Sporocytophaga myxococcoides: one gene and its partner. The protein of the gene in region 1 binds, or shares a complex with, the protein of each later gene. Links are inferred from orthologs where the notes say so. Each region holds a gene or a part of one and is shown in the gene's direction. Other genes may lie near its edges.

The links. Proteins that work in one complex are often made in the same cells at the same time.
Region 2: the proteins of MYP_RS10650 (region 1) and uvrB are in contact, whole or in part, in a crystal structure (PDB 7EGT), measured with the Thermus thermophilus proteins. The link is inferred for Sporocytophaga myxococcoides from one-to-one orthologs. Residues at the interface, in WP_096412145.1 of Thermus thermophilus: His654, Arg656, Phe657, Gln666, Asp668, Glu669, Lys680, Arg681, Leu682, Ser683, Lys685, Tyr686, Ala687; in WP_096411307.1 of Thermus thermophilus: Glu23, Leu25, Arg26, Asp27, Gly28, Glu29, Arg30, Phe31, Arg55, Glu326, Asp327, Phe328, Glu379, Ser382, Gln383, His398, Gly400, Arg401.

Annotation. Positions count from the first base shown.
Region 1 is NZ_BBLT01000004.1:90,989-98,372, forward strand. What follows is about bases 1,656-4,682. They hold MYP_RS10650 (ATP-dependent helicase), read left to right. Parts: upstream 1,656-2,053; coding sequence 2,054-4,312; downstream 4,313-4,682. Other genes in these bases: MYP_RS10655 (DUF4290 domain-containing protein), read left to right, coding at 4,351-4,682. In the rest of the region: MYP_RS10635 (hypothetical protein), read left to right, coding at 1-681; MYP_RS27000 (CBU_0592 family membrane protein), read left to right, coding at 695-952; MYP_RS10645 (DUF3109 family protein), read right to left, coding at 949-1,509; more of MYP_RS10655, read left to right, coding at 4,683-5,082; murA (UDP-N-acetylglucosamine 1-carboxyvinyltransferase), read left to right, coding at 5,086-6,393; MYP_RS10670 (YebC/PmpR family DNA-binding transcriptional regulator), read left to right, coding at 6,734-7,384. UniProt on the Escherichia coli protein: A helicase with DNA-dependent ATPase activity. Unwinds DNA duplexes with 3'-5' polarity. Translocates on single-stranded DNA with 3'-5' polarity. Initiates unwinding more efficiently from a nicked substrate than double-stranded DNA.
Region 2 is NZ_BBLT01000011.1:53,211-60,545, forward strand. The notes cover bases 2,457-5,434. They hold uvrB (excinuclease ABC subunit UvrB), read left to right. Parts: upstream 2,457-2,890; coding sequence 2,891-4,978; downstream 4,979-5,434. Other genes in these bases: MYP_RS20970 (shikimate dehydrogenase family protein), read left to right, coding at 2,457-2,827; MYP_RS20980 (hypothetical protein), read right to left, coding at 5,111-5,302; MYP_RS20985 (hypothetical protein), read right to left, coding at 5,420-5,434. In the rest of the region: MYP_RS20955 (tetratricopeptide repeat protein), read left to right, coding at 1-668; MYP_RS20960 (phosphosulfolactate synthase), read left to right, coding at 661-1,431; MYP_RS20965 (DedA family protein), read left to right, coding at 1,434-2,084; more of MYP_RS20970, read left to right, coding at 2,084-2,456; more of MYP_RS20985, read right to left, coding at 5,435-5,638; ribosome biogenesis GTPase Der, read right to left, coding at 5,650-6,957; GTPase Era, read right to left, coding at 7,026-7,335. UniProt on the Escherichia coli protein: The UvrABC repair system catalyzes the recognition and processing of DNA lesions. A damage recognition complex composed of 2 UvrA and 2 UvrB subunits scans DNA for abnormalities.

The DNA of each region.
Region 1 (7,384 bases):
TTTTTTTCATTTTCTCTGATTTTTATTGCTCTTAATGCGCAATCTCAAGACTCCCCAAAACATTTTATTGAGGCTGGCATCAGCCCAAGTTCCTACAGAGGAGACCTCAATAATTCTTTTCAGCAGTGGACTGCTTTATATAATGCCGGTATTAAATTCTATAAGAAAAAAAGAATCAATGGTGGTATAAATATTTTTGTGGGAAATATCATGGGACAAAATGGGAAGTATGAATTTAACCCAGATTTGAACCCATCCCCCACTCCCAATACCTATTTCAAAACTAATGTAATTGGTGTAAATTATGATTTGCAGCTCAATTTAATAAAAAGGAAATGGGGATGCATTTTTATAAGTCAGGGTATTGGTCTTATGCGATTTACGCCAAAAGATCAGAATAATGACAAACTTCAAACAAAACTAAGTACAAGGGCAAAAGGAGAAGATTATAACAATGTAACATTTGTCTTTCCCACTAAAGCAGGTGTTATGTTTTTCCTTCCATCTTGGTACGCCATTGGATTACAAGCAGGTTACTTAAACCCTACTTCTGATTATCTTGATAATATCAGCAATTGGGGAATAAAAAAGAAAAAGGATAATATCCTCACGGTAAAGTTTAGCGTATTTATTCCATTAAATACAAATAAAACCGTAACCTCTCCGGATACTTCAAAATAATAAAATCGTAAAGTTGGAATATTTATTAAATTTAACCGGTTGGATTGGTGCTATAGAAGTATTGATTGCTTATTTTCTTATTTCCACGAATAGAGTTACTTCGGAAAAATTCTCATATCAGCTGCTCAACGCGACGGGTGCTGTATTCTTGATCATAAACACCATATACCTGAAAGCTTATCCCTCTGCCTTTGTAAATATCATTTGGACAGCTGTTGCACTTTTCAATATGGTAAAATCAAAAGCGAGTGACAAATCAGAAATTCGCTAGATTTTCTCTATAGTTTTCACCAACGAGTTATACCAATCCTCTCCATATTTTCTGATCAATGGATCTTTTAAAAATTTGTATATAGGAACCTGTAATGACTCTCCATTGCTGCATGCGGGGCTACAGATATTCCACCTGTCATAGTTTAATGCGTCATAATGTTCATACTTGCTAATTCTTATAGGATACAAGTGGCATGAAATTGGTTTTTTATAATCAATCTTTCCCATTAAGTATGCCTTTTCAATACCACACTTAAGAATTCCCTTTTCATAAATAGCATAGGCACACTCCCTGTTTTTAATAGTTGGTGTGGTAAGATCTCCGTCACTATCAATGACTGTCAACCCCTGCTCTTCAATTGCCTTTATTCCTTCTGCTGACAAATATGGTTTTACCTTATCGTAAATCTCTTCCAGGATCATCCCTTCATCCTCTTCCAATGGGGCGCCTGCATCACCTTCTACACAACAGGCTCCCTTACATTTAATTAAATCACAGACAAAAAATTTATCTGCGATATCGTCGCTAATTACCGTTTTTCCCTGTACTATCACTTGATTTTCTTTTTAACTCCAACTGTTTTTCTAGTTGAAGAATTCAAAATTAAAAAATTATTCCCCAAAAACTCTATTCCCAATTACTCATCCTGATATTTTGCCAATATTAAAATAAAAGGGGAATCTTTACTTCTTTTAAAACACCTAATAACACCTCAAAATCAACTAATTACAAATATAATTCCTAGACGGTTATATTTGCTGTATTACATTAAAAAATATGGAGTTGTTTTTTTAAAAAACATGAGGGCAACTTAATACTGATTATCAGTCAATTATACAATAATAAAAAAACATCTTGTCCCTTTTGAATAGAAGATCTAAGAAACCATTCTATTTCAGGAGATGTTCCTTATTAGATTAGAAAAGTCTGGAATTAAAAGAATATCTATTTTCTATTCCTAAATTTTAAAAATTATCAATTCAATTCCTCCTGATATCCATCTCCGGATTCAAAAATATAAGTTTTTCAGAATTCAAACTTTAAATGGGATTTGAAGAGAAATATATTGTAAATTGCAAACTAGATTAGCAAGCCCAAATGGATTACATAGAAAGCCTTAATCCCTCCCAAAAAGACGCTGTTATTAATACTGAAGGCCCAAGCATGATTATTGCTGGTGCCGGATCTGGGAAAACCAGAGTATTAACCTTCAGGATCGCCAACCTTATACAAAAAGGAGTAGATCCTTTCAATATTCTAGCCCTTACCTTTACCAATAAAGCCGCAAAGGAAATGCGGGAAAGGATCGAAAAGGTTGTAGGTCCGGAAGCCAGAGGACTTTGGATGGGAACTTTTCACTCTGTATTTGCCCGAATATTAAGAGCTGAAGCAGAAAAAATAGGTTATACCAGCAATTTTACCATCTATGATACAGACGATTCCAAAACACTAATTAAACAAATTGTCAAAGAGCAATACCTTGACGAGAAACTTTATAAACCTAGCACTGTTTTAGCCAGAATTTCAGGAGCCAAAAACCGTCTGATCTCTGCTCAGGAATACCTCAACAACCCTCATTTCATGGCGGATGACGCTTCGGCCATGAGGCCTGAAATGGGGAAATTGTACAAACTATATCAGGACAGATGCTTCAAAGCTGGAGCAATGGATTTTGACGACTTGCTTTTTAACACCAACATTCTGTTTAAAAATCATATTGATGTAGTTAACAAATACCAGAACATATTCAAATATGTGCTGGTAGACGAGTTTCAGGATACCAACCTTAGCCAGTATAGCATTACAAAAAAGCTTTCGGCAAAAAACCGTAACATCTGTGTAGTAGGAGATGATGCTCAAAGTATATATGCATTTCGTGGGGCAGACATTCAGAATATCCTGAACTTTGAAAAAGATTATCCGGAATTGCAGGTCTATAAACTGGAACAAAACTACAGGTCTACTAAAGTTATTGTTAATGCTGCAAACTCGGTAATAGGCAAAAACAAAGCACAGCTTAAGAAAAACGTTTTTACAGAAAACGAAACCGGTAAGCTGATAGAAATAATCAAGGCTACGTCTGACAATGAAGAAGGACGAATGGTTGCCACAGCTATTTTTGAAGAAAAAATGGCTCACCAGTTAAAGAATAAAGACTTTGCTATCCTCTACAGAACTAACTCACAATCAAGAGCATTTGAAGAAGCACTGAGAAGAATGAACCTTAAATACAAGGTAATTGGAGGCTTATCTTTCTATCAGAGAAAAGAAATTAAAGACCTTGTTGCTTATTTAAGGTTTACCCTTAACCCTAATGATGAACAAGCTTTAAGAAGGATTATCAATTATCCTAAGAGAGGAATCGGTGATACTACGGTATCCAAACTATTGGTTACTGCCGAAGAGCAAGGCGCCCCACTTTGGGATGTATTAAATAACGTACATTCAGTTATACCAGGAAGGGCTGCAGCAGCTATTGAGGGTTTCGTAGTACAAATTAAAAACTACATGCGCCTTGCTGAAAACAAGGACGCCTTTGAAACTGCTATTGAAGTAGCTCAGTCTTCAGGAATACTGAAAGAATTGTATGAAGATAAAACTGTTGAAGGGCTAAGCAGGTATGAAAACGTTCAGGAACTTTTGAATGGTATTAAAGAATTTGTAGACAACCCTAATATTGAGGATAAAAAGCTTGGTTCTTTCTTGCAGGAAATATCTCTTCTGACAGATATTGAAGAAGAAAAGGACAAAGATAATGACTACATTGTGCTTATGACCATTCACTCAGCCAAAGGACTTGAGTTTAAGAGCGTATATATAGTAGGAATGGAAGAAGAATTGTTTCCTTCCCAGATGATGTTGAGCAGCAGAGCAGACTTGGAAGAAGAAAGGAGATTATTCTACGTAGCAATCACACGTGCACAAAGTAATCTTTGCCTTTCTTTCGCAGCTACTAGATATCGGTTCGGGCGATTAAAAGAATGCGAACCCAGCAGATTCTTAAATGAATTAGACCCTCAATACCTGAATATCAGCAGAAGAGCAAGACCAGAACCTGCTGCTACTCCGGCAGCAGCAACTTCTTCTTCTCCTCAGGTAATAAAAGCTAAACCAAAAACCGCTTCACCTGTTTTAAGTAAACCAAAGAGTAACTATGTCCCCTCTCCGGATTTTAAACCAAGTGATACTTCACTGTTAAAACCAGGAATGAGAGTAGAACACCTCAAATTTGGATATGGAACGGTAAAAGCAATGGATATATCCGGCACCGACCGAAAAGCTATTATCGAATTTAACGATCATGGAGAAAAAACATTGATTTTGAGTTTCGCTAAACTAAAAATTCACACTACATAATTATTAATATTTTTAAGCACGCAATCTAACACTACATTATGGAGATACCAGATCCTTCAACAGGCATTGTTTTAAAAGAATACGGAAGAAATATTCAAAAGCTTGTTGATTTTGTGATAAGCATACCAGACCGCGAAGAGAGAGGACGTTATGCGAAAACGCTTATCGAGCTAATGAAACAGATTAATCCAAACATGAGAGATACCCAGGATTTCGGAAAGCTCTGGGACCACCTTTATATCATGTCTGATTTTAAACTCGATGTAGAAACCCCTTTCCCTATGCCGGAGAAATCATTGCTTGGGAAAAAACCAATGACCGTTGGCTATAATAATAATTTGCTTTATTATAAACATTACGGAAAAAATATAGAATTGCTTATAGCGAAAGCTTTGCAACTGGAAGATAAAGACGAACAAGAAGCTGCTATAATATATATAGGTAAGCTTATGAAGAGATTTTATCAGACCTGGAATAAGGAAAACATTACCGACGATATCATCATTGAACAACTTATAACAATGTCCAAGAATAAGTTGCCTATCAATGCCGAAAAAATTAAAGCTAATAATCTTTTCGATTCTCAGGTTAAAGAAATGCGTGAGCCGAAAAACAGCAGCCAAAGTGGAGGCGGTTCCAATGGTAATGGATACAAAAGAGAATTCCGTAGCAGAGATAGCAACAGTAGAGACAACAGCAGAGAATACAGGGACAACAGAGGAGATAACAGAGACAATAAATACTCTAAGGATAAAAGAAGAAAAAACTAAGGAATGGCTTCATTTGAAATTATCGGTGGTAAACGTCTTAAAGGAGACATTTATCCTCAGGGAGCAAAAAACGAAGCGCTTCAGATCCTTTGTGCTGTTTTATTAACTCCGGAACCTGTTACTATTCATAATGTACCGGACATTATTGATGTTAACAAACTTATTGAATTGTTAAAAGATTTTGGTGTAAAAGTAGAAAAGACTGGAGAATCCACTTATCTGTTTGAAGCCAAAAATGTAAATATTGCCTTTTTAGAAACTGATTCTTTTAAAAAGAAAGCTGCAGCGCTAAGAGGCTCCATAATGATCCTTGGTCCGCTATTAGCAAGATTTGGGAAAGCCAAAATGCCCAAGCCGGGAGGTGATAAAATCGGACGCCGCAGACTAGATACCCACTTTCTGGGTTTTGAACAATTAGGTGCAAAATTCTCCTATGATTCCGGAGATAGTTTTTATCAAATTGATGCAAGTAATCTAAAAGGATGCTATATGCTCCTTGACGAAGCATCCGTAACAGGAACTGCCAACGTTGTGATGGCTGCTGTTCTTGCCAAAGGCAAAACCACCATATACAATGCAGCCTGCGAACCATACCTGCAACAGCTATGCTCTATGCTAAACCGCATGGGTGCGAAAATCAGCGGTATCGGTTCCAATCTTCTTACTATAGAAGGTGTGGATTCTTTAGGAGGTACTGCACATACTATACTTCCAGATATGATCGAAATAGGAAGTTTTATCGGTATGGCAGGAATGACCAGTTCTGAAGTCACAATAAAGAATTGCAGAATTGATATGTTGGGAATTATCCCGACCATATTCAGACGACTTGGTATTAAAATGGAATTCAGAGGGGATGATATTCATATCCCTTCTCAGGATAGCTATGAAATAGAAACATTTATTGATGGCTCTATACTTACAATATCTGATGCAATTTGGCCAGGATTTACACCTGACCTTATGAGTATTGCATTGGTTGTGGCTACCCAGGCAAAAGGTTCTGCACTGATACATCAGAAAATGTTTGAAAGCAGACTTTTCTTTGTTGACAAACTGATAGATATGGGAGCACAGATAATTCTATGCGATCCACACAGGGCTACAGTAATTGGGCTTAATAAACAAATTCCTCTTCGAGGAATACAGATGACATCTCCTGATATCAGAGCTGGAGTGGCTTTATTGATCGCTGCTTTATCTGCCAATGGCAAAAGTACTATACACAATATAGAACAAATAGACAGAGGTTATCAGAATATTGATACCAGGCTGAATGCACTTGGAGCTGAAATAAGAAGAATTTCTTAAATAATCTTTTTGTACAAAGGAGCCTTATTCCGGCTCCTTTTTTATGAATGATATGGAAATCAAAAGCAATAAACTAAGGATTTTAATAGCCATCATACTTATTATTATTTCTTACGTTTACTTCAGATTTATCAACTTTCTTCCGACCACTATATCCTATGTACTTTATTTTGCACTAATCCTCATTTCGATCATAATTGCCTTTATATCAAAGAGACGCGATGTTACCATTGGAATTTTATATGGTTTAACCTTTGTTCTGGTTTCTTTGATTTTTATCTTTACCTTTTTTACAGAAGAATTATAGCAATAACTGATATTATTTTAAAAGTATATTACAATGGGAAGAGCATTTGAATTCCGGAAAGCCCGAAAAATGAAAAGATGGGGACAAATGGCGAAGACATTTACCAGAATCGGTAAAGACATTGCCATGGCTGTAAAATCTGGTGGCCCCGACCCTACTACCAACTCAAGACTCCGTGCTTTGATCCAGAATGCCAAAGCTGCAAACATGCCTAAAGACAATGTAGAAAGGGCGATAAAAAAGGCTTCTTCTAAAGAACAGGAAGATTATAAAGAAGTGGTATATGAAGGTTATGGTCCTTATGGAATTGCAATTGTAGTTGAGACTGCCACTGATAACCCCACAAGAACCGTTGCCAGTGTCAGAAGCTATTTCACAAGAAGCGGCGGATCACTTGGTACTACGGGCTCTCTTGATTTCCTTTTTGAAAGAAAATGTATCTTTAAAATCAAAAGCAGAGAAGATATTGATATTGAAGAGCTGGAACTGGAACTGATTGACTTCGGTGCAGATGAAATAGGTGCGGATGAGAATGAAATTGTTATATACGGCACATTTGATGCTTATGGGAAAATCCAGCAATTTCTTGAGGAAAAAGGTTATGAAGTGATTAGTTCTGACTTTGAAAGGATTCCTACAGATACCAAAGAATTAACAGAAGAACAGGAAGCAGAAATTGAAAAA
Region 2 (7,335 bases), on another replicon or contig:
TCCAGATGGAACAGCCAGAGCGTGGACTTGAATGCTATAATAGAACACTCGAACTTGAAGATCCGGATCCGGAAACCTATTTAAGTATTGCCACTTGTTATGAAAAACTTAACAAACCTGGCCAGGCAATAGAATTTTACAGAAAAGCATCAAAACTGGATTGTTTTTGCAGTGAGGCCTGGTACGGTTTAGGAAAATGTCTGGACAGTCAGGAAAAATCATATGAGGCGATCCATTTTTTTAAAAAAGCCATAAAGTTAGAAAAAGAAAACCCTGATTATTGGTCTGGTCTTGCCAAAGCAGAATATAAAACAGGAAATATAGTGTCCTGCCTGGAAGCTTACGAAGAAGCATGTTTCCTGCGTCCGGACGACCCGGAGCTCTGGCTGAACTGGTCATTTATTCACTACGAGCAGGGAGATAATCCGAAAGCTATTGAATTGATTAAAAATGGTATAGAAGAGATTCCGGAAGAAGCATTATTGTACTATAGAGCAGCCGCTTATTTAATTAATGCAGGTAATTACAAAGAAGCCTTTAATTATTTAGAAAATGGTTTAATTTTGAACTTTGAAAAACATATTGTCCTCTATGAGTTTTTCCCAAAACTGGAAACTCAAAAGGCGCTGTATAAAATCATTGATCAGTATAGAAAAGAAGATGTATAACAATTTTGTGCTTTCCAAGATCCCTGAGAGGACTAAAAAACCGAGAGAATACGGCTTTACAATGGTAATGGATAAAGGTCTAAGTATCAGGGAAACGGAAGATTTGATTGAAGTCGCAGGGAATTATATCGACATCATTAAGCTTGGCTGGGCAACCTCTTACGTTACTCCAAATCTTAAAGATAAACTTGACATTTATAAGTCAGCAGGCATACCGGTATATTTCGGCGGCACTCTTTTCGAAGCTTTTATTGTAAGAAATCAATTTGAGGATTACATAAGAATTCTGGACAAATACAATATGACTTTTGCTGAAGTCTCCGACGGAAGCATTGAACTAAATCATGATGTTAAATGTCAGTATATCAATCGTCTTTCACAGCAAGTAACTGTATTATCTGAGGTAGGATCAAAAGACGTTGAAAAAATTATTCCACCATACAAGTGGATTCAATTGATGCAGGCTGAACTTGATGCAGGTGCCTGGAAAGTAATCGGAGAAGCCAGAGAAGGGGGAAATGTTGGACTTTTCCGTTCCACTGGGGAGGTTAGATCAGGTCTTGTAGAAGAAATTTTAACTAAAATTCCTTTTGAAAAAATAATCTGGGAAGCCCCTCAGAGAGAACAACAAGTTTGGTTTATCAAACTTCTGAGTTCAAATGTTAATCTCGGAAATATTTCTCCAAATGAAGTTATTCCATTAGAAACACTTCGTTTGGGACTCAGAAGTGATACATTTGATTATTTTCTAAATAAACTTTAAAAATGACGGACTTAATAAAGGGCTTTATTGACCTATTCCTACACCTCGATCAGCATTTAAGCCAAATCATTACTGATTATGGATTTTGGACTTATTTGATTTTATTCATGATCATTTTTGTGGAAACTGGCCTTGTAATTATGCCTTTTCTGCCGGGTGATTCACTGCTATTTGCAGCAGGAACCTTTGCTGCTTTGGGCAGTCTGAATCTTTGGTTGTTAATTTTTCTTTTGTTTATTGCAGCATTTCTTGGCGATACACTGAATTACTTCATTGGCAATTTTATTGGTCCGAAAGTCTTTAGTAAAGATTATCGTTTGCTAAAAAAGGAACATCTTATTAAAACGCAGCAGTTCTATGAAAAACATGGTGGAAAAACCATCATTTTTGCCCGTTTTATGCCTATTATCAGAACCTTTGCACCATTTATAGCAGGTGTAGGTACCATGAACTATAGGAAATTCCTTAGTTATAATATTATCGGAGGCATTTTATGGATAGCAGGATTTACCCTGCTTGGGTATTTATTTGGAAATATTCCAGCTGTTAAAAAGAATTTTACTCTTGTAATCTTTGGAATAATTCTTTTATCTATGACACCTCCACTTATAGAATATTTAAGGAGCAAGTTTCAGAAAAAAACTGTAGCTTAATGAATGTATATGGATTAATTGGGTTTCCGCTTACCCATTCTTTTTCCAAACGCTATTTTACTGAAAAGTTTGAAAAAGAAGGAATACAAAATTGTAAATACGAACTATTTGAAATAAGGGAAGCCACTGAGCTTCCCTCTGTTATTTCATCCCAGCCTCAACTTAAAGGCCTTAATGTAACTATTCCTCATAAAGAGGCGGTGATAGAGATGTTAGATGAACTGGATCCTGCTGCAGAAAAAATCGGCGCTGTTAATGTCATCAAAGTAATAGAAGGAAATAAGCTTAAAGGGTATAACTCCGATTACTACGGATTTAAAAATTCACTTATTAAATTTCTTGGAGACGAAGATCTGAAATCTCTTAAAGCATTGATTCTTGGAACTGGGGGCGCTGCTAAAGCTGTGATAGCTGCATTGGACGACCTTGCTATTCCTTTTAAAATGGTTTCCAGGTCCGGAAGTCAATATCTTTTCAGCTATGAGGATGTGAATGCTGAGGTGCTTGCAGAATACAGACTTATTATTAATACATCTCCTCTTGGCATGTATCCAAAAGTCGATACCTGTCCCGCAATCCCTTACGAATTTATTACAGAAAAACATTACTTGTTTGACCTTGTTTACAACCCCGAAGAAACCCTTTTTATGAAAAAGGGAAGTAGGCTGGGGGCTAGAACAAAAAACGGTCTTGAAATGCTGCATCTCCAGGCTGAAAAAGCCTGGGAAATATGGAACAGTTAGCAACTCGCTTATGTTACCGAGGTTGTGACAATGTTTTTATAACCTATACCAAAAGGAGCTCAATTGTTTAACATAACATCACATTACAGGCCAACTGGCGATCAGCCTAAGGCAATTGCAAAACTTGTAGACGGAGTCAACAAAGGTGAACCTGCTCAGACTTTGCTTGGAGTTACTGGTTCAGGGAAAACGTTTACCATAGCTAATGTTATTCAGGAAGTGCAAAAACCTACCCTGATCCTGAGCCACAATAAAACCCTGGCAGCTCAGCTTTATGGTGAGTTCAAACATTTTTTTCCTGATAACCTGGTCGAATATTTCATCAGTTATTACGACTACTACCAACCGGAAGCTTATATCGCTTCATCTAATTTGTATATAGAAAAAGATCTCTCGATAAATGAAGAGATTGAAAAGCTCAGGCTTGCCGCCACTTCGGCTCTCATGAGCGGACGAAGAGATATCATTGTAGTAGCCTCGGTTTCTTGTATCTATGGTATCGGAAATCCTGAAGAGTTTGGCAAAAATATCGTAACAGTGGTACAAGGCGAAAAAGTCTCCAGGAATAAGCTTCTTTACGCTTTTGTAGAGATTCTTTATAACAGAACTACTGCAGAATTTAAACGCGGTACTTTTCGTGTTACAGGAGATACAGTAGATGTGTTTCCTGCCTATGCCGACTTTGCCTATAGAATTATTTTCTGGGGCGATGAGATTGAAGCTATTCAGAGAATTGATCCTCATTCAGGAAAAAAATTAAATGATGAGAAGTTTTTTAACCTTTACCCGGCAAACCTTTTTGTCACCGGTAAAGACGCTTTAAAATTAGCCATAAGCGAAATCCAGGATGATCTGGTAAAGCAGGTGAAGTTATTTGAATTTGAGCAACGCCATCTGGAAGCCAAAAGAATACAGGAGCGTACCGAGTTTGATATGGAGATGATGAGAGAAATTGGTTATTGTTCAGGTATAGAAAACTACTCAAGGTATTTTGACAGAAGAAATCCGGGAGACAGGCCATTCTGCCTGCTGGATTATTTCCCTTCCGACTTCCTGATGGTTATAGATGAAAGCCATGTAACAGTTCCCCAGATCAGAGCCATGTGGGGAGGCGACCGTTCCAGAAAGGTAAACCTTGTTGATTATGGTTTTCGGCTGCCTTCTGCGCTTGATAACAGGCCGCTTACTTTTAATGAATTTGAAAATATGGCTCCTCAAACTATTTATGTAAGTGCAACCCCTGCTGACTATGAACTGAGAAAATGTGACGGAGTCGTAATAGAACAGATTATCAGGCCGACTGGACTGCTTGACCCGCTTATTGAGGTAAGGCCAAGCGGTAACCAGATTGATGACCTTCTGGACGAAATTCATGAACGGGTGAAAGCCAATGACAGAGTGCTTGTAACCACTCTTACGAAAAGAATGGCCGAAGAACTTACCAAGTTCCTGTCAAAGGTAAATGTTAAATGTCGTTATATTCATTCTGAAGTAAAAACACTGGACAGAGTAGAAATATTGAGAGAACTACGCCTGGGGGTTTTTGACGTGCTGGTCGGTGTCAACCTTTTAAGAGAAGGTCTGGATTTACCTGAGGTCTCTCTGGTAGCCATTATGGATGCAGATAAAGAAGGTTTCCTGAGAAACCAGAGGTCTCTTATACAAACCATTGGCAGGGCAGCGCGAAACGAGAATGGTAAAGTGATTATGTATGCCGACAAAATCACTGATTCTATGAGGATTTCAATAGAAGAAACCAACCGTAGACGGGCAATCCAAATGGAGTATAATAAGCAGCATAATATTACGCCAAAGACTGTATTAAAAAGCCGTGAAGAAATTCTCGGTCAGACCAAGGTTGCGGATTCCAGAAAAGAAACGAGAACATACTATGTTCAGGAAGAACATAAAGATCTGGCAGCAGACCCTGTATTGCAATATTTGAGCAAACCTGAGTTGGAAAAGATGATTCAGAGAACACAGAAAGAAATGGAAAAAGCGGCCAAAGAAATGGATTTTATGGAAGCTGCCCGTTTACGCGATGAGTTGTTTGAGTTAAAAAAACTTGCGGAAAAGAATGATTCAGGGAGTGTAGAAAATGAAGACAAGAAAAGCAGCGAGACCGTGAAAAAATCAAAAAAATCAAAATAGAAATTTTCCGAATTACAAGAAAGTTTTAAATACTCAAACCTAATCTAAAAAGTATTGAAATTGATATAATTAAAAAAGCCTTGGTCTAACCAAGGCTTTTTTTGAATGTCTTTTTTTGACCGCGATCACTAATTAGTGAGCAGGAGCAGTAGCATTAGTGTCTACTGGAGCAGTAGCATTAGTGTCTACTGGAGCAACTGGAGCCTCTTCAACGTGAGCAGTGTCAACAGTTTCAGCAGTAGAAGCTTCTTCTGCTTTTTTCTCAGAGCAAGAAGCGAATGATAATGTACCAGCTACGAATAATAACGCAAATAATTTTCTCATAGTAATTAAAACTTTTTTAATTTAGATTTAAGATGCAAATATATAGATATTTTTAAATCGCAAAAGGAAAAATGGGATTTTTTTGGAAAAAAAATATGTTAGCATCTATGCAATAAATTAATCCTCCAATAATTTTTTCAACTTCTTTTTAGCCTTTTTCCCTGCCTTCTCTCCCTCTTTTGAGGTCTCTTCAGCAGCTTCGCCGGTAGCCTCAACAGCTTCTTCGGATTTTTCTTTCAGTTTATCAAGCGCTTTCTCAGATTTGGATTTTTCCTCGCATGAAGAAATAATCGTAAATGATAGAATGATTAGGCTGCCAAATAAAATCTTTTTCATAAATATTGAAGTTATTTTTTTCTGAATACGATATTAACAGGAACACCCTCGAATCCAAAGTGCTCTCTCAATTTATTTTCCAGAAACTTTGCGTACGGGCCCTTTATGTACTGAGGCAGGTTGCAGAAAAAAGCAAACGTGGGAGAATGTGTCGGCAACTGCGTTATGTATTTGATCTTGATATGCTTGCCCTTCAGTGAAGGTGGAGGGTATCTGTCAATCTCAGGCAACAAAGCTTCATTCAAAGCAGAAGTTGTGACTTTCTTACTTCTGCTTTCATAAACGTCAATTGCTGTTTCTATTGCCTTATGAATTCTCTGTTTATTTAAAACAGACACAAAAATAATCGGAATAAAATCCATACCCGCTAGTTGGGACCTTATGTCATCTTCAAACTTCTTAGCAGTATTGGTATCTTTCTCTATCAAATCCCATTTATTGACCAAAAGGACAATACCCTTACGATTTCTGTTGGCTAAACCAATGATGTTAAGATCCTGCGTTTCCAATCCGTTCTGGGCATCAATGATAACGATACAAACGTCAGAAGCTTCAAGTGCTCTGATAGATCTTAAGACAGAATAAAATTCAATATCTTCTTTTACTCTTGCCTTTTTGCGCAATCCTGCTGTATCTGTAATAATGAACTCCTTATTGAATGCGGTATATTTCGCGTCCACTGCATCTCTTGTGGTACCTGCGATATCCGTTACAATGCTTCTTTGTCTCCCAAGAAGTACGTTAAGAAATGAAGATTTGCCAACATTCGGTCTGCCTATAATCGCTATTCTTGGAACGCCTTCATCAGGATTTTCGATGCCGTCATTTGAAAAATGCTTTACTACTTCATCAAGCAGTTCTCCCGTGCCTGACCCATTCTGAGAGCTAATAGGATATACATCACCAAGACCAAGTGCATAAAACTCACCGGAAAGATTTGCTCTTTCATGAGTGTCTGCTTTATTAGCTACAAGGAAAATCGGCTTTTTCGCTCTTCTTAACTTATGTGCAAACTCTTCATCAAGAGGATGAAGACCTGCAAACGTATCGACAACAAACAGTACCACTGTAGCTTCTTCTAAAGCAACATCAACCTGTTCCTTAATTGCCTCTTCAAAAAGATCATCTGTATTCGCTACATATCCACCTGTATCTACAATGGTAAAAAACTTCCCGATCCATTCTCCATATCCGTAATGCCTGTCTCTTGTGACACCGCTCATGTCGTCCATGATCGCAGTTCTGGTGCCGACGAGACGGTTAAATAGTGTGGATTTTCCCACGTTAGGTCTTCCAACAATTGCTATAATATTAGCCATGCCTTCTTTATATAATTCTTAAATACTTTTACTTTTCTATGATCCGGACATTCCGAATATAATTCTGATTATTGCAGATATCCAAATCTTTTTAACTTATCAGCTTTGGTTCTCCACTCAGGTTCTACTTTTACATGCTGTTCAAGAAAAACCTTTTTAGCAAAAAACTTTTCCATCTCTTCTCTGGCTTGGGTACCCGTCTTTTTCAAAGCTGCACCTTTATGACCAATGATAATTCCCTTCTGACTATCTCTTTCTACAAGGATATCTGCTCTGATGGAGATAAGGTCTTCTTTTTCCTTAAATTCTGAGATAATTACCTCACAGCTGTATGGAACTTCCTTTTTATAATTTAAAAGAATTTTTTCTCTGAGAATT